4 regions of the Colwellia sp. BRX10-1 genome follow, and region 1 is predicted to be linked to each of the others. Evidence: predicted binding sites of a transcription regulator. Region 1 holds the regulator's gene; each other region holds the start of a gene.
The links. The regulator FNR, encoded in region 1, switches genes on or off when oxygen is low (the NO sensors DNR and NnrR bind a similar motif). The targets are predictions, from matches to a motif close to TTGATCTAGATCAA.
Positions count from the first base shown of each region.

Region 2: the regulator FNR is predicted to act here: its motif matches at 2,594-2,607, upstream of H4J75_RS07410 (adenosylcobalamin-dependent ribonucleoside-diphosphate reductase).
Region 3: the regulator FNR is predicted to act here: its motif matches at 1,255-1,268, upstream of hemN (oxygen-independent coproporphyrinogen III oxidase).
Region 4: the regulator FNR is predicted to act here: its motif matches at 2,400-2,413, upstream of H4J75_RS08420 (bacteriohemerythrin).

Region 1 covers NZ_JACGWC010000011.1:44,688-49,421, forward strand. Annotated here, with positions in the region: gene H4J75_RS10875 (heavy metal translocating P-type ATPase) at 1-311, shown strand, start outside; gene ccoS (cbb3-type cytochrome oxidase assembly protein CcoS) at 341-553, shown strand; gene H4J75_RS10885 (sulfite exporter TauE/SafE family protein) at 559-1,236, shown strand; gene fnr (fumarate/nitrate reduction transcriptional regulator Fnr) at 1,275-1,994, shown strand; gene uspE (universal stress protein UspE) at 2,144-3,070, shown strand; gene ttcA (tRNA 2-thiocytidine(32) synthetase TtcA) at 3,181-4,143, shown strand; gene H4J75_RS10905 (glucosaminidase domain-containing protein) at 4,253-4,734, opposite strand, start outside.
Region 2 covers NZ_JACGWC010000006.1:70,399-75,132, forward strand. Annotated here, with positions in the region: gene H4J75_RS07395 (Do family serine endopeptidase) at 1-640, opposite strand, end outside; gene H4J75_RS07400 (YhcB family protein) at 732-1,187, opposite strand; gene zapE (cell division protein ZapE) at 1,364-2,479, shown strand; gene H4J75_RS07410 (adenosylcobalamin-dependent ribonucleoside-diphosphate reductase) at 2,685-4,734, shown strand, end outside.
Region 3 covers NZ_JACGWC010000003.1:103,513-108,246, forward strand. Annotated here, with positions in the region: gene hemN (oxygen-independent coproporphyrinogen III oxidase) at 1-1,142, opposite strand, end outside; gene H4J75_RS04380 (DUF2489 domain-containing protein) at 1,311-1,802, opposite strand; gene yihI (Der GTPase-activating protein YihI) at 1,812-2,399, opposite strand; gene H4J75_RS04390 (VOC family protein) at 3,173-3,697, opposite strand; gene H4J75_RS04395 (M61 family metallopeptidase) at 3,824-4,734, opposite strand, start outside.
Region 4 covers NZ_JACGWC010000007.1:123,159-127,892, forward strand. Annotated here, with positions in the region: partial or broken gene H4J75_RS20130 (NapC/NirT family cytochrome c) at 1-371, opposite strand, end outside; gene H4J75_RS08415 (cytochrome D1 domain-containing protein) at 459-2,087, opposite strand; gene H4J75_RS08420 (bacteriohemerythrin) at 2,509-3,075, shown strand; gene H4J75_RS08425 (TonB-dependent hemoglobin/transferrin/lactoferrin family receptor) at 3,591-4,734, opposite strand, start outside.

The DNA of each region.
Region 1 (4,734 bases):
GTGTCAATGATACGCCAGTATTCGGCGCAGCCCATGTCTCGATTGCTATGGGGAGTGGCACCGATATAGCTAAAAGTGGTGCCGATGTTATCTTACTCAATAATCGTTTAAAGTCGATAACAACATTAATACAGGTCGCCAATAAAACTCGTCGCATTATTTGGCAAAATTATTTTTGGGCATTCGGTTATAATGCTATCGTATTGCCCCTTGCCGTCTCAGGCTACATTACCCCCTATATGGCGGTTATAGGTATGTCTGCAAGTTCGATATTGGTTATCACTAACTCGTTACGTTTATTAAAAAAGTAAACGCAAACTTATAATAGAGCATAAAGACCATGAGCATTATTTATATTTTGATCCCCATAGCGATAATCCTAACCTCTATCGCCATTTATTTATTTTTTTGGGCAGTAAAAACTGAACAATTTGATGATTTAGAGAAACAAGGTATGAGTATCTTGTTTGATGAAGATGAAAACACTACCACCAAAAAGTCCACTGAAACCCATAGCGAAAATACAGCTAAAAATGATACGGGTAGTAAATAACAGCCATGTTGAGTATAGATTATTTATCGGCATTCATCATCGGCTTGTTAGGTTCGGGACATTGTATCGGTATGTGCGGTGGTATAACAACGATGTTAACATCTGCTATATCACCGCAACAAAAAGGCAGCGATAAATTTAAGCTGGTCGGTGCATATAATGTTGGCCGAATTTTTTCTTATAGCTTAATTGGGGCAATCGTTGGATTTAGTAGTTCTATTGCAATAAAGAATATTGGCGTTCCATTAGGTTTTTTACGGTTATTTGCAGCGGTATTTTTAATTTTATTAGGCTTGTATTTAGGCCAATGGTTAATGTGGCTATCAAAAGTTGAAAAAATGGGTAAGTTCCTTTGGCGCTATCTATCCCCGTTAAGTAAAAGGTTTATTCCCATTAATAATGCTAAACAAGCGCTAGCATTAGGAGCAGTCTGGGGATGGTTACCTTGTGGTTTAGTCTACTCAACATTAACTTGGTCCTTAGCCAGTGGAAGTGCCCTTAGTGGCGCGCTAATTATGACCAGTTTTGGTTTAGGTACTTTACCAGCCTTGTTAAGTCTTTCGCTTGGCTCTTTTGGTATAAAGTCGTTGGTAACAAATACGAAATTCAAGAAAATAATGGCGCTAATGATAATTTCATACGGAATATACAGTTTAATGTTTGCATATAAGCAATTGTTTTAATATGATCGATAAATTAGGGATAACTCATTTAGGTTAATATGTATAAAAAGCCATGTTCTACATCTCAACATATTCATTGTCAAAACTGTAGTATCAGCGAGCTGTGTTTACCTTTCTCTTTAAATGATAAAGAACTCGATACACTAGACAGCATTATTGACCGTAAACGCCCTATTCATAAAGGCGAACAAATTTTCCAAGATGGCGACAAAATGCAAGCTTTATACGCTATTCGCTCTGGAACATTCAAAACATTTACGGTAAATGAACAAGGTGAAGAACAAATTACCGGTTTTCATTTAGCGGGTGATTTATTAGGTTTTGATGCTATTGCTGAGTCAGAGCACCCTAGTTTTGCAAAAGCCTTAGAAACATCTATGGTCTGTGAGATACCTTACAATACTTTAGATTCATTATCGAATACGATGCCTAAGTTGAAAAAACAAATTCTTCGCATGATGAGTTCCGAAATCCGCTCAGATCAAGAAATGTTAACGCTACTTAACCGCAAAAATGCTGAACAACGCTTAGCAACTTTTATTTCAACCTTAGCCAGTCGCTATCATGCACGGGGTATGTCACTAACAGATTTTCGCCTAACGATGACGCGCAGTGACATTGGTAATTATATTGGTTTAACGGTTGAAACCATCAGTAGATTATTAAATCGTTTTCAAAAAAATGAATTAATCACAGTTGATGGAAAACTCATCACAATACTTAATATGGATAAACTTAACGAGTGTGCTTCACTGTAGTTTATCGCTTTTTTAAATAATTATAGATAAATGCTTAACATTAAAGATGTTAAGCATTTTTTTTATTGAAATATTATGATTTAAAGCAAATAATATCTATTAATTATGGTCTATTATTAATATTATTTAATAACTAGGGAGTAAATATTATGGATAAGTATAAAAAAATATTAGCCGTTATTGATCCAACCACTGAAAATCAAAAAGCGTTGAAACGTGCGATTGAATTAGCACGACATAGTGGCGGACAGATCACTGCATTTTTAACCATTTATGATTTATCTTATGAAATGACCACCATGCTTTCTGGCGACGAGCGAGAAGCAATGCGTCAATCGGTTATTAATGATCGTAAACTATGGTTAGACGAAAAGATTTCAGAAACTGATCACCAAGACATAACCATAGATACCTGTATTATTTGGCATAATCGCCCATTTGAAAAGATCATAAAAAAAGTACTGGCTGAAAACTTCGATATTGTCATCAAAGGCACCCATCAACATGACAAGCTAAAGTCGGTTATTTTTACGCCAACAGATTGGCATATATTAAGGAAATGTCCCTGCCCAGTATTACTGGTTAAAGACCATAGCTGGCCAAGCAATGGTAATTTACTTACCGCACTCAATATCGGTAGCGATGATGATGAGCACAAAGCGCTTAATAATAAGCTAACCCAAGAATCAATAGTGTTTTCTTCACTGATTAAAGCCAATGTTCATTTGGTGAATTCTTATCCAGGTACGCCAGTAAATATTGCCATTGAAATTCCAGAGTTTAACGCCTCTGAATATAACGACACTATGTTTAATCATCACAAAAGTGCGATGAAAGACCATGCTAATAGCTTTAATATTCCGCTTAAAAATACCCATGTTAAAGAAGGTTTACCTGAAGATGTTATTCAAAGTATTTCTAAGCACGTTGATGCTGAATTAGTTGTGTTAGGTACTATTGGTCGAACGGGGATTTCAGCGGCACTTATTGGTAATACTGCAGAGCATGTCATTGACCGCCTTAACTGTGATGTCTTAGCGATAAAACCTGATGGTTACCTCTCGCCATTAGCTTAATATTGAAATATGTAAATATCCATTAAAAAGCCGAGGATTTCCTTGGCTTTTTGCTATACTACGCGCGGTAAAATTCATACTTTTTATTTCAAATATCTCTAGGAAACACTATGAGCGCTCAATCAGCGACATCAATAACATCTTTAACACCCAGCCAAAAAATACAGCTGAGTAAACTTGAGAAGCGCTTAAGACGACATGTTGGCCAAGCTATCGCGCAATATAATATGATAGAAGATGGCGATAAAATAATGGTGTGCTTATCGGGTGGCAAAGACAGTTACGCCCTACTGGCTATTTTAATGTTGTTAAAAGAATCAGCGCCCATTCATTTTGATATCGTTGCCGTTAATCTTGATCAAAAACAACCCGGTTTTCCTGAGCATATCCTTCCCGAATACTTAGAAGCTTTAGGTGTTGAATATAAAATTGCGCAAGAAGATACCTACTCTATTGTTAAAGATAAAATACCTGAGGGGAAGACCACCTGCAGTTTATGCTCTCGTTTACGCAGAGCTATTTTATACAAGGTCGCGGCAGAAATAGGCGCAACTAAAATTGCACTAGGCCATCATCGTGATGACATGGTTGAAACACTGATGCTAAATATGTTTTATGGCGGTAAATTAAAATCAATGCCAGCAAAATTGGTCTCTGATAATGGTGAGCATGTCGTCATTAGACCGTTAGCTTTTTGTAAAGAAGCAGAACTCATCCAATATGCACAACTAAAAGCGTTCCCAATTATTCCTTGTAATTTATGTGGCTCTCAACCTAATTTACAACGTCAAAACATTAAGAAAATGTTACAGGACTGGAATGTTAATCATCCAGGACGAATTGAATCTATGTTTACTGCCATTCGCAATGTGGTTCCATCACATTTGTGTGACAGTGAACTTTTTGATTTTAAAGGGATTAACGCTGATTCAGGCATTATCAATGGTGGCGATATCGCTTTTGATGATGAACCTATTATTGCCGCTCAATTAACAAACAACGTCAATATTGAAGACAATTCAAAAGCCAAACTTTCATTAAGTAACAGTTTGAATATTATAGAAATAAAGTAGAATCTACCTTAATTAATACCAAGTATCTAAGCGCGATAACAACACCAGTTAAAAGAATGAATGTTATCGCTCGCCATCATTATCTGACGCGTAATACAATAAGCCGAGCCTAAATAACCTTAGGTTTTGGCTTCGACAATATTTTATCAAAATACACTTTATTATGGCGGATCATTTCTGTTATTTCTAAGACATAATCAGTGCCTCTAATAGAATAACGCAGTAATCCTGTTGCTAAGATTTGTGGCGATAGTGGTTGTTCTTGAGCGCGTAACTGCCCTCTAATTGAACGAAAAACACCATAAGCATGATTTGTATTAATATTGTGTAAATAACGCTGTACCGCATGCTCTAAACTATTAAATGCCGCTACTTCATGTTTAGCACCGTCATCTCTTCCTCTTGGCACCATGCCACAACCCTTTTTATAGCACCACATACCAAAAAAGTTTAAACCAACTCGAGCAAAACGAGAAGTGCCCCAAGCTGATTCATTGGCTGCCTGCACTAATACTAGTTCAACAGGCACAATATCAATACGCAACAATAATTCATTAAGTTGCTGTAGCGGCGAGTGTTTTTGATTAACTT
Region 2 (4,734 bases), on a different contig from region 1:
CACCTGAATTACCGCTGTTAATAGCAGCATCAGTTTGAATAAAGTCTTCGTAATTCTGCGCGTTTAATCCGCTACGTCCTAAAGCACTTATAATACCTGAAGTGACGGTTTGACCTAAACCAAAAGGGCTACCAATGGCAACAGCAAAGTCTCCAACTCGTATATCATCTGAGTCAGCTAATTTTACTTCAATTAAATCTTCAGCGTCTATTTGTAGTAAAGCGATATCACTACTGGCATCGGAGCCAATTCTCTTGGCGGTGATTTGACGACCGTCTTTTAACGTTATTTGAATTTCATCAGCTTCATTGATGACATGATTATTAGTAACTATGTAGCCTTGTGCAGCATCAATAATGACCCCTGAGCCTAAACCTCGAAATTCACGTTTTCTTGCTTGGTTTTGTTGAGGATTACCAAAGAAAAACTTTAAAGCATCTGGTACTTTAGATTTATCTTCGTGGGTACCGGTAACCGAAATTAGCACGACACCCGGAGTAACCTTCTCTAGCATCGGCGCTAAACTTGGCAACTGTTGACCACTAACGGAAAAAGGTAAATTGGCTTGGACGGGCAAACTTGCCACGGCAATAGAGCCGGAAAGAAGAATACTTGTTGCTAAAACAGACAGTTTTTTCATAAAAGAGACAACCTTCTTATAAACATAAATGATTAATGTAATTTTATACTTAACTAAAGACCTATGCTGTGTGCGTTAGTTCCAAAGAACATTAGCCTACATTTGTAACACTTTGTTTCTTGTCGGCAAAAAGTCCACTCGCTTGACCTGAGTAGTCAAGTGGTGGTTCTGTGCTTGTTTCTTCACTCTTACGTTCGGCTCGGCTGTGACGTAATGATACGGTTTGTGCAAGTTGTTCTTGTGTTTCTTTTGAGAAAAAAGGCATGCCATCAACGTCTGAAGGTGTTGCTTGTTTTAATAACTGCGTACTTTTTTCCATTTGCAACATGGCTGTTTGGCAAGTGCTATTCATTTTGTCCAAAAGTATTGTTGAATCATCTAAATGTTCTGCAACATCGAGTTTATATTGCGCTAAAGCGGCTTCACTATTACTAACGCGTTCACTAAGTTTCTGGTTGTCTTGGACTGATGCAGATAAAAAACGACTAGCAACAAAACCTATTGCCGCACCAACTAATAAAAGAAAAATTGCTAAAACTATATCCATAGTGTCAAACCCTCGTTATATTCAATAAAATTAGTAAAAATATAGGAACTTATTTTGTATAATAGCGCTTCTGTTCGCGCTTACCTAATGAATATGATTGCGAATTTGTTAATTTCAAGAAAATATTTCATTAGTCCTGTAAAGACTTTGTGAAACAAAATATAAGTGGCCAATAAATGATCAAGCTTTCACCTCTAGATAAGTATAATGAAGATTTAACTCGTGATGATTTTTTACATGACGATGCGCAGGAAAATGCGGTAAAAAACTTACAGCGTCTCTATGAAGATCTTCAAAATAAACCCTTACCCGTTGAAGGATTTAAGAAGGTGCTTAATCGCTGGAAGCGCATTGTTGCCTCATCTGAAACCAAAACCATACAAGGACTTTATTTTTGGGGTGGCGTTGGTCGAGGGAAAACTTATTTAGTTGATACATTTTATGATTGTTTGCCTTTTGAAAATAAAATGCGTGTTCACTTTCATCGCTTTATGCACCGTGTTCATCAAGAATTAAAAACATTAACCGGGCAAGCTGACCCATTGAAAATAATTGCCAAACGTTTTGCTGATGAAACCTGTATTATTTGTTTTGATGAATTTTTTGTTTCCGACATTACCGATGCAATGATCCTTGGCGCTTTGTTTGAAGAATTATTTGCACATAATGTTACTTTAGTGGCAACGTCAAATATTATACCTGACGGTCTGTACCGAAATGGTTTGCAACGCGAACGTTTTTTACCAGCTATTAAACTCATCAATAAACATTGTGATGTGGTAAATGTCGATAGCGGTATTGATTACCGTTTGCGAACCCTAGAGCAAGCCGAGATTTACCATGCTCCACTTGATGCAGAGGCAAGTGAAAACCTGGCGCAATATTTTATTCAATTGTCGGTCAAACCAGGTAAGAAAGATGTTGACGTTAAAATAAATAATCGCTCATTATCGGCGATTGAAGAGTCAGACGGTATTGTGCACTTTGACTTTTCGGTGTTGTGTGAATCCGCACGTAGTCAAACTGACTATATGGAGATAAGTCGTTTGTATCACACGGTATTATTAGCAAATGTTAAACAAATGAGTGTCGATCGTGAAGATGCGGCCCGTCGATTTATTGCCTTGGTTGATGAATTTTATGAACGTAATGTAAAATTAATTATTTCTGCTGAAGTCGAAATGGAAAATTTATACAGCCACGGCGGTTTGGAATTTGAGTTCAAACGTTGTTTAAGTCGTTTACAAGAAATGCAGTCACATGATTATTTAGCAAGTAAGCACTTACCTTAGTGAGATAGTAAAACTTACTTAAAGATAATTATAAAAATGCCGATTTAACGATCGGCATTTTTTTATGCCAACTTTAGCGTTATTACGCTAACTAGCTATATGTTGTGTTGTTTATTGATCTTGATCGCAATATGTAGTGCTTTGGCTTTTGTCATTTATTTTTATAGGTAATATACACCAAAAATAAAATGATAAAGGAATGCTGATGACAAACGCTTTTTCACCAGGCTTAGCGACAAGTATTAAATTACAAGCCGCTTCAGTTGATATTTGGGATAAAAAATACCGCTTAAAAGACAAACATGGCCACCCGCAAGAGAATACTATTTCAGAAACATTTCATCGAGTTGCCTTAGCGCTCGCGGATATAGAAAATAAAGATAAGAAAAAGTGGTACGAGAAATTTGTTTGGGCGATGGAATGTGGCGCCTATCCTGCGGGACGAATAATATCAAATGCAGGTGCCAAAAAATTTAAGCCCGCCACATCAACAATAAACTGCACGGTTTCAGGCACTATCGACGATTCAATGACGGGTATATTAACTGCGGTGCACCAAGCAGGCCTAACGTTAAAGGCGGGGTGTGGTATTGGTTATGAATTCTCAACTTTAAGACCTAGTGGTGCCTTTGTTGCTGGCGCCGGTGCCACAACTTCAGGTCCACTGTCGTTCATGGATATCTTCGATAAAATGTGTTTTACCATTAGTTCTGCCGGCGGGCGGCGTGGTGCGCAAATGGGGGTTTTTGATATCTCTCACCCTGATGTTAAACGTTTTATTTTAGCGAAGCGCGAGGATGGTCGGTTACGGCAATTTAATTTATCACTACTGATCAGTGATGAATTTATTGCTGCTGTAAAAAATCAACAAGACTGGTTACTCAATTTTCCTATTTCTCACCAAGAGTTACTTGCCGATGATATCGCTATCACCGATCGGGATAAAATACTCTTCAAAGAGAATTATTTTGATAACGCTTATATTAAAAAACATAATTATGTATTGAATCATGAAGGTAAAATCGCCTGTAAAATTTATAGCACGATACCAGCTGTTAGGCTGTGGGATATGATAATGAGCAATACATTTGACTATGCTGAACCAGGTTTTTTACTCATTGACCATGCTAACGAAATGAATAACAACTGGTTTTGTGAAAAACTACGTGCAAGTAATCCCTGCGGCGAACAAATATTACCGCCCAACGGTGCTTGTCTGCTGGGTTCAGTAAATTTAGTTAAATTTGTTGAGCAACCTTTCACTTCTAGTGCGAAATTTAATTGGGATAAATACCGCGAAGTTATTAAAGTTTTTACCCGCATGCTCGACAACGTAGTAGAAATTAATGGCTTACCACTGCCTGAACAACAGCAAGAAATTCAAAGTAAGCGCCGTCATGGTATGGGGTACTTAGGATTAGGCTCAGCTCTGACATTATTAAAAATACCTTATAATAGTCCTGAAGCCCTGGCTTTTACTGACAAAGTATCAAAATTTTTAGCGATAACGGGGTGGCAAGAAGCGTTAAATTTAGCAAAAGAAAAAGGTCCTGCGCCGATACTTGCACAAACGTTCGTGGTAACTCAGCAAATGCTAGTAAAACGCCCCGAAATGATAAAAGACGGCATAAAAGTGGCGGATAAAATAAAAGGTTCAGTTCTGCACGCAAAATACAGTCGTTATATGCAGCGTATCGCTGAAGAAAATCCTGAACTTGTCGAAGCGTTAGCTGAGGTTGGCGCCCGTTTTACACATCATTCTTCAATAGCACCCACAGGCACTTTAGCGCTCAGTCTAGGTAATAATGTATCTAATGGTATTGAACCGAGCTTTGCACATGAATATCACCGCAATATTATTCGTCAAGGTAAGAAATCAAAAGAATCCGTCGCTGTTTCAAGTTATGAACTGCTGGCATATCGTCATTTTATCAATAAAGATGCTTTGGCATATAGCGAAGATGACAATAAAAAGCTGCCTAACTATTTTGTATCTGCCGATGCCATCGCTCCTAAAGAACATGTTGATATTCAGTCTGCGGCACAATACTGGATAGACTCGTCTATTTCAAAAACAATTAATGTTCCAACTGATATCGATTATGAAAACTTCAAAGATATCTATTTGTATGCATACGACCAGGGCTTGAAAGGCTGTACGACTTTTCGTTTTAACCCAGAAGTCCATCAAGGCGTATTAGTAAAAGACGAAGAACTCGCTAATGTAACGTATCAGTTTACCTTAGCCGATGGCA
Region 3 (4,734 bases), on a different contig from region 1:
TATAAATTACACATTAATTCACGAATAACTTCGCCACGGATCACGTCATCTGTTGATAAGCTAACCCCTTTCACTTGTGCATTTTTTCTAGTATCTATCGCTTTATAATAGGCTTGCAATTCTTTAATATTTTGACTGAAAGAAGTACCGATATTACTAATAGAAGAAACACCTAATCCTAACAAGTCACAACCACCCTTTGTAGTATATCCTTGGAAATTACGGTGCAGGGAACCCTCTTTTTGTGCAATAGAAAGTTCGTCATTAGGTTTAGCAAAGTGATCCATACCAATGAAATCGTAGCCAAATCCACAAAGCTTTTCGATGGCAAGTTTCATTAAGGCAAATTTTTCTTGCACGCTGGGTAACCATTCGTCACGTAATTTACGTTGGGCAGCAAATCGGTTTGGAATATGTGCATAGCTAAACAATGAAATACGGTCGACATCCATCTCATGAGCTTTGTTAAGCGTTTTTGTAAAGGTTTCTATAGTTTGGTGAGGCAAACCATAGATCAAGTCGATATTAATTGATTTGAAGCCCACTGCCTTTGCATGGGCAATAAAATCGCTAATAAATTCGGTTGATTGCACACGATTAATTGTTTCTTGTACTTTTTTGTCAATGTCTTGTACGCCAATACTTAGACGATTAAAACCTAAATCAAAGAGGTGTTCGGCAAGGTTCATTTCAATTTCACGCGGATCAATTTCTATACTCATTTCTACATGTTCAGCAAAAGTGAATTTTTCTTTTAATAAAGAGACTAATTTTGTGATTTGGATATGGGTTAAAAAGCTGGGTGTGCCGCCACCCCAATGGAGTTGTTTAACGGTGTATTCAGTAAAAAATTCAGCTCGTGAACTAATTTCTTCCGCTAAAAACTCTAAGTAGGTATCGGCCTTGTCACGGTGGCGGGTAATAACTTTATTACAGCCACAGTAGTAGCAAAGGCTATGGCAAAAGGGAATATGTACATACAAGGACAATTCACGGTTGGGTGAATCTTTCACTGCTTGGATGAAATCTTGTTCAGAAAATTCATCATGAAATTCTAATGCCGTTGGATAAGAGGTATATCTAGGTCCACTGGTATTATATTTAGACAGTAATTTAGGGTCAAAAAATTGATTTGCTTGCATGGTTGGTTACCGAGTTAGCCATTACTTATATACGCGTTATCAATCAAAATATAGATTGAATGGTAACGGGTATATGCTAAGCAACAGTTTAACAATGCAAACATTAACAATATTGATCGAGCGCAACAAAGCGTTATTAACTTAGTAAAAAGTTAACTTAGTAAAAAGTTAACTTGCTAGTGCACTCATACGTTCTTGAGCATATTGATGCAAAGAGATAACGTCAATATTTATCTGTGCGGATAAATCGCTCTCTGCTTTCATACGTTCAAAATCAAGTTTCATACGCTCATTTTTGGCAAGTTTCTTTCTTGCATCAAGAATAGGCATATGTTTAATTTTATCATAAAGTTCAAATACTGCAGGAAACTCTGCTGATAAACCACTGCTCAACTTTAAAGAATCGAGCAATACACTCAATCGCCAACAACCCTCAGCGATATCACATTGCTCTTCTTTCATTGCGTGGGCAATAATCACGACACTACTAAGGATCTTACTATCGTGCTTTGCTAAGGCAATTTTTTTATCTTGCTCTGCCTGTTTTATTTTAGCTGTTTGCGCTTTTAGCTGGCTTAATAAATTCACCGCATAAAAAGCAAGCGCAGCAATAATAATTACTCCGCCAACTACTATATAAATCCAAGGAGTTGAAAACATGATAAAGCCTTATTCGAATTTTGACAGGTCGCTGTTGTCAAATTTATCCCAAAGATCATCACCAGATTTTGCTTTGCTAGCTGTTTCAGGTGATTCGTCGTCGTCATCTTCATCTTCTATGCCGAGTATCTCACGTAGTTGTTGATGACGTTCCATTTTTTCATTGAAATAATCAACATCTTCGTTACTTAGCGAAATATCTTCATCTTGCTGGGCAAGGATACTTTGCAAGCGGCTATCTTCTTCAATAGCGAAGAGCTCTTGCTGCAATGAGGTATCAGCTTCAACAACACGAATAGCAGCAATTGGAGAGTTATCTGCTTTTACTTTGTTTTTGGCTTTAAAAGGTTGCACCGCCGCTGTTACCGGTCCGCCAAGATCTATTGGTTTTTTACTACCAATGCGCGGATCTTTCTTTTCTGTAGGTAAGTGAGATTCTTTACCTGCATCAAAAGCTTCTTTTTGTCGGTTGCCGGCTTGCTTTCCTGTTTTCTTCTTTGGTTTTCTATCAACAGGAACTAGGGCTTTTTTCTTATCATCTTTTACTGCGCCGATAGGACCATTGCCTTGTTTTCTAGATTTTTTGGTACGAGACATAAAATAATTTCGTTTTTAAATTCAATGGTTCTATTTTACGTTATATTGTAGGAAACAGCGATAGTGTTTTTCATGATTAATTTTCAGACATAAAAAAACGATGAACAAGTCATCGTTTTCATCAAACTTTAAGTGGTTATCCTAACCTATTAGCAATTCCGTTTATAAGCTTTAACGTATTATTATTTTTTATGTTGCGTTAAATACTCGGTTCATTTTTTATCGGTCATCCTGACACTTTATTGGGTTGTCCTTATCGGTCTATTGACCTAAATATTAACAATCATCCTGATATTAACTTAATCATCCGTATTCTTTAAAAGTAACCTCTCATAAGAGAAGGTTAAGGCTTTCCGTGCAATTCAATCCATTTTGTTATTTGGCTACAAAGTAGCTGGACAATACTTTACCTTAGTTTATAAATGTCGCAAGTTATAAATATACATTTATTTACAATTCATTGAGTATGAAAGGTTAACTTATTGTTTTTAAAGTCTATTGATTTATTTAAAAGTTAATGAATGGTAAAAATATGTTTTCTCTATGGTTAATGTCTTACATAAATAATCACAAATAGAGTACATTATTACGCTCGCTTTATATACGAAACCCTTCGTTTTATGTACTGATGTCCTATTTCGTTCAGTTAATGATAGAAATTTGTTGTGATTTTTAGGTTATACCATGTGCGCAATAAACTAAGCTAAATAGAAATAATAGCTTAGTTTTATTTATTGGATATTGTTTGACCATTAACGAGGGGCAAAATAGTTTTATTCGTGTAACCAAGCCGCGTGTTTTGGTGCAACTTTAGTAACAGCCCACTCTTCAATCATTAAAGGAGCAACCCTTTTTAATTCTTTCATTTGTTCAACTGTACCGGTATTCGCTGCTAATTCTAAGCGATGACCACTCGGGTCAAAGAAATAAATTGATTTAAATACACCATGATGAACTGGGCCTAATACATCAACACCTTTACTTTGTAACTCTTCTTTTGCGGCGACAAGTGCATCAACATCTTCAACTTCTAATGCGATGTGCTGTACCCATGTTGGTGTGTTTTCATCTCGGCCCATGGTTGGAGAATTAGGAATTTCAAAAAAGGCTAAAACATTACCCATGCCCGCATCTAGAAATATGTGCATATAAGGGTCTGGTGCCTTAGTCGACGGTACCTCATTTTCAGCAATGGCTACCGTTAGCTCCATGTTCAAATGTTCTTTGTACCAATCAACAGTAACTTTTGCATCAGTACAACGATAAGCGACGTGGTGAATTCGTTTCATTTTGATCATTTTAAACCCTTAATATTCTAGTTTTGAAAGCAATAAGGTTATTTTTGCACAAAGTAACTTTTGTTACTAGTTTGTGGGTTTTTAATTACACTAGCGTTTTACTTTTTTGTGGCAAAAAATTTACAGTTAATTTTTACAGCGCCATTTTTTGCTAAGCGTGCTGTCCACTTCTGTAATAGCGATGGCCGCCAGTGGTGAATCAATAAAAATAATGTGACCGGTCATTAACTGATCATCACGAAAATAGTGGCAGGTTAGCTCAGTATTTTCTGGTAAATGATCAGCCAGTTGCTGCAACGATTTTTCAGTCACTTTGATATTATTTACGGCAAGTAAAATATCGTTAACTGCCAAGCCGGCTTCAGCTGCAGGAGAGTTTTCAATAACCTGAGTAATTTTCACGCCTAGAGGTAACGCGCTATATTGTGCACCGATATAAGGAGAATAAGCGTTATTGTCAGTAGTCTCTAAGCTATTAAACTTCTTGAACTTTTGAGCAGTAAAGGCAATACCTACTTGCTTAAGTAACGGTGCTAATTCAATACGTTGAGCATTGTTAAGTAAGGCTTGAAAAGCCACTGTAATATCGTCATTACAGAGAATATTGGCAATGTTTATAAAGTCTTCCTCACAGGTACCAATATTTGTTCTACCAAAATGTATCCATAATTCACGCATTAATGTGTCTAAGCTGTAGACACCTGCTGACTTTTCTCTAATCGTTAAATCTAGCCAGAGTGCAATTAAAGCGCCCTTAGTATAATAACTAACAATATTATTTACGCCATCTGGTCCTTGTTGATAAAACTTGGTCCAAGTATCAAAGCTGGAGTCGCTGACACTTTGTTTTAGTTCCCCTTTACCCCGGTATACTCGGGTAGCTGTCTTAGATAATTGCAGTAAATAGTCTTCAAAACTGATCAATCCACTGCGAAACAATGAAAAATCATCATAATAAGACGTGATGCCTTCATAGGCCCACAATTGTCTCGTGTGAACTTCGTGCTGTAAGTTGTAGGGAATAAATTCTTTCGGTT
Region 4 (4,734 bases), on a different contig from region 1:
AAACGATGTTCATTAAATTTTTCTTTGGTATCTAATTTACCCGTTAACCAAGAGAATACTTCTTTAGAGGCTTGTATTTTACGCACCACTTTGTGGATCCAAGGTCTAGGTACGTGACAATCAGGACAACCCGCTCTTACGCCAGTTCTATTTGAAAAATGTATGGTGGGTTTATATTCCTGATAAACATTGTCTTCCATTTCGTGACAGCCGATACAAAACTCTGTGGTGTTTGTTGCTTCCATCGCGGTGTTAAAGCCACCCCAAAAAACAATACCGACAACAAAAAAGAGCACAGCTCCGGCTACTGTTGTACCCAGCAGGAGTCGACGAGACCAAAAGCTAGGTTTAGTTATTGTGTTATTTACCATAATTAACTCGTAGGAATAAAGCGAAAAATTAAACAAAGAGTGCGAGTACAACGGCTGTTGCACTCGCATTATTAGTCAAATGACTAATTAAGTTTTGTGGTTCATACGATTATGAACGTTAAACTTACCAGTAGGCGTTGTTAAACCCTTGATACGATGTAACTCTTTAAGCGTTTTTGCATCGTAAATTACAATCTCACCCGTAGGGTTTCTAGCATCTTTACGATTCCAAACAGATACCCAAACTTCAGTACCGTCATCATTAAACTCCATATGCAGTGCTGCTTTACCTGGCTCGGTTGTTACACGGATAGTTTTAACGATTTGGTGAGTATCTTTATCAAATACTTGTACTGATTGTTGAACTTCTGGCTCAGGATGTTTCAACTGATCAGCCCAAACATATTGTGAAGTTTCATGGGTACGGATAAATGCACCAGCACCATCTGTTTCAACTTCATAGCAAAGTTTCCAAGCTTTATCAGGATGACCCATAGGATCATTGCCCCATACTGATACTAGGCCAACACCTAAGTGAGTTGTGCCACCAACAGGACCACATTCTTTATCAATCCAGTTAGCGCCAGGACCAGGATGCGGTAATGCATCAACTTCAATCATCGCTTCTAACTTACGTTCAATAGTATCAATCACAACCATTTTATTTGAAGCATTAGCCGCAATTTGGAAGTAACGACCAGAGGGATCAAAGAAACCATCATGCAAAAATTCTGCTGAAGCAATACTAGTAATGGTTAAGTTATCTAAGTCGGTATAATCAACTTGTAGCATTTGACCAGTTTCTTTAACTGCCACGATAAATGAAGACGTTAAAGGCGAAGTGTAAATAGCAGCTACACGTGCTTCATTGATGAATTCACCTTTAGTATTGTAACCACGAGTAGATACAACTTTAAGTGGGTTTAATGTTACTGCATCCATAATAACGAAATGCGCAGGCCAGTAACCTCCAGCAATTACGTATTTTCCATCGCCAGAAACTGCGATATCACGAGCGTCATAAGCCATTTTAGTTTCAGCAACTAACATTTTGTCAGGCGTTTGCCATAAATCAATTTTATTTACTTTACCGTCACGACCAATGGTGTACCAAAAACGTCCAATATCTTTTGCATGGTCAACTTTATGATGTTCTGTACCTTTAATGACATGTACTGCGTAACCCGTATCGAGGTGAGCAATAATTTTCTTAGTATCACCATCAATAATGGCGGCAGTACCTGCGTCACGTTCGATAACAACAAAGAAGTTTTTCCAATTTAAACCATGCATTGGTTTAGTTGGATAATCTTTCGGTGCTACATATTCTTTGGTGTAAGAGCGCATTTGCGCTAAAGACATTTCTGGAGGAATAGGTGGTTCCATCTGAATGAAGGTCGCTAAATTAGCTATTTCTTCTTTACTGAATAAATCGTCAAAGTTATTCATACCACCTTCAGTACCTAAAGAAATAATCTTCTCTAAACGTTGCTGGCCTTTTTTTAAAGTATTTTCAGGCTCTAAATTTTTGCCTGTTGCGCCTTTACGCAAAGTACCATGACAACCAGCACAGCGTTGAAAGTATTGTAATTTCGCTTTATCAAAGTCAGCCTCAGACAAAGTCGGCTCTGTTGCTGATACAGACAGACTAATACCAGTAACGGCCATTCCTATTGCTAAACCAAGTGCTGACAAGCCATATTTAATTATTTTCATCGTCATTCTCCAGATATTTTTACGAGCTTAATGTTTTGGATAATTCTTATTTTTTCAGTGTTCTACTCTAATTTTATTTTTATTAGAATTTCGGTTATTTCGCTTTAATAAAAGTCGAAACTGAAACACCAATAAACAAATTCGTCGTTGTTAACGTTCTGGTCTACGCGCTTTATTATTGAAAGCAACTTAAAATCAATTACAAGAAAAAGTGTTAGTCCAGTAAACAAATGTAACTATTCATTACTTCAGGAATAAATAACCTGATTCAGATCAAGTTTTAAAAGTTTTAGTCATCAATGAATTTGCAACTTGATCAAGGTCAATAAATCAGGCGTTTTTAGAAGACTTAAGCTATTTTCGTATTAGAATCACCACAGAAACCAACTACTTAACCACATTAATTTTAGGGGTATTATTTATGAATAACCGCACTAAGTCTTTACTATATGCCGCCACTATTGGTTTGATTATTGTTGCTATTTTTTTAGGCTTTTTATCAAGCATGGCCAATCCAGTTTCTTGGGTATTAATTGTTGTGCTAGCACTGGTACCTTTGATTTATAAGAAAACAAATCAAAGCAATCAGCTGGAGTGGCAAGAAGAATATAGCGTCGGCATTGAAAGTTTAGATAATGATCATAAAAAACTGATTAACTTACTTAATCAGTTCACTACTGCCTATGACTATGCGATGAGTGAAGATTTTGAACGTCAAGCATTGAGTAATTTAATTGCTTACACAAAATATCATTTTGAACGAGAAGAGAATTTACTTGTTGAGCATAATTTTATTGATGTTGAAGCCCATAAAAAACAACATAAGGTGATGATAGCTCAAGTTGAATCATTCGTTAGCTTGTATGATGAAAAAGGTCATGACGCACTATCTGAAGTCAGTAGTTTCTTAAAAGAATGGTTAATTAATCATATCAATGGCACCGACAAAGAATATACCCAGTGCTTAACAGCAAATGGCGTAAAGTAAGAAGTATCCAAAAATATTACTCAAAAGAAATCTCTATTATTGTAGAAATTATTGCTAGTGATCGGCCGCTTTATTACGTTTTTTTATTTATCACCTAAAGAATAGTGTTTCAGAGTAAAAGCAATAAAGGTTCAATTTAAGCCTTGTTGATTTTACACCAGGGTAAGGATTATTCTCACTCAATGTATTGACGAGTAAAACTCAACACACATAGCCTGAGTATTACCTTATTTTAACACTGCTGCCTGACTCTCCTACTGCATCGATATAAACAGAAGTGTCGATAACATCGATGCAGAGAATGATAATGCAGGCACGCCACTGCACTATTTCGTACCTTGATGTAGCTATTCAGTTTTTTATCAGAAGCAAAAAACTGATCGTTGACGAACAAAGATACACTCATCCCTTGAAAGATAGGCTGTCTAAAAATAGCCATCATGAACATAAAAGCCTATTCATAATAGGCTTTTTATTCATCTTAAGTTCTTGTGTTAATATTTTTCTAACTTAAGCTACCAAGCATACTTGATTTGTACTGAGCCATTAATGCCCGCCGCAGCTAAGGTATCTAATAGTGGATCATTCGCTTCAAATCCGTTTATGTCAGACCAATGAGCGTATTTTTTGTCCGTTATATTATATATTGCTGCAGCTAAAGTTATTTTATCGCTAAAACTGTAATTAACCACCAAGTCAAACGTTGTATAGCCAGACGTTGTAGCTAACTTATTGTCGGGATCATCAATATCTGATTTTCCATCAACTAAGCTGGCATTAAATGCAATAGATGCATTTTCATCAGCACTTAACCATTGCACACCAAGTAGAGCATGATTGGGTTGTATTTCATTTAATGGTTGCTCTGTATCTTTATTTTCACCATCGCTCCAAAATAAATTACCATAGGCAGTTATACTATTATTGCTATTAAAAACATTATCAAATTTACCTTTGTAGCTAAGTTCAACGCCATAGATTTCTGCATTATCAATATTTTGAGATTGAAATATTAATCGTTGCACCGCTGGATCAAACCCTAAGTTAACTTTTGTTTGAATAAAGTCTTTATAATCATTTAAAAAGCCAACCAAGTTAAATGTATGTTGTTCAATATCAACGCTATAACCTATTTCATAGCCATGAGTTTTTTCAGATTTTAAATCGGCGTTTGGAATGGCTCGCATTTTAAACATTGGAATGTCTAAACCAATATTAGCGTCTTCAAAAGGGGGAGCTCGAAAACCTTTAACGTATTGAAGATAGACTTTGCTGTTATTATTTATTTGATAAACAACACTCAATTTAGGTGAAAAACTATCTTCACTGATATAAACAATTTCAGTAGCAGGATTATCTTCTAAATACATAACATCAGGTTTAGGTGTTAATTTATAACGATCATAACGAATCGCCGGAATAATGGTGAAATTAGTACCCTCTATGGCAATTTCATCATTAATATAAATACCTAACTCTTTAACCTCTGAAATAGGAAAGTCTCTTACAGGAAATACCTCAGATAAAATGTTATTTGTTGACACACCTGTGGCTATATTAGTTTGTACACCGTTTCGCATTTCTTTAGTTTTACTCTTACTTAACTCTAAGCCATAACCAATATGCTGAGTGGTACCACGAGTATCAATATTAGTATAA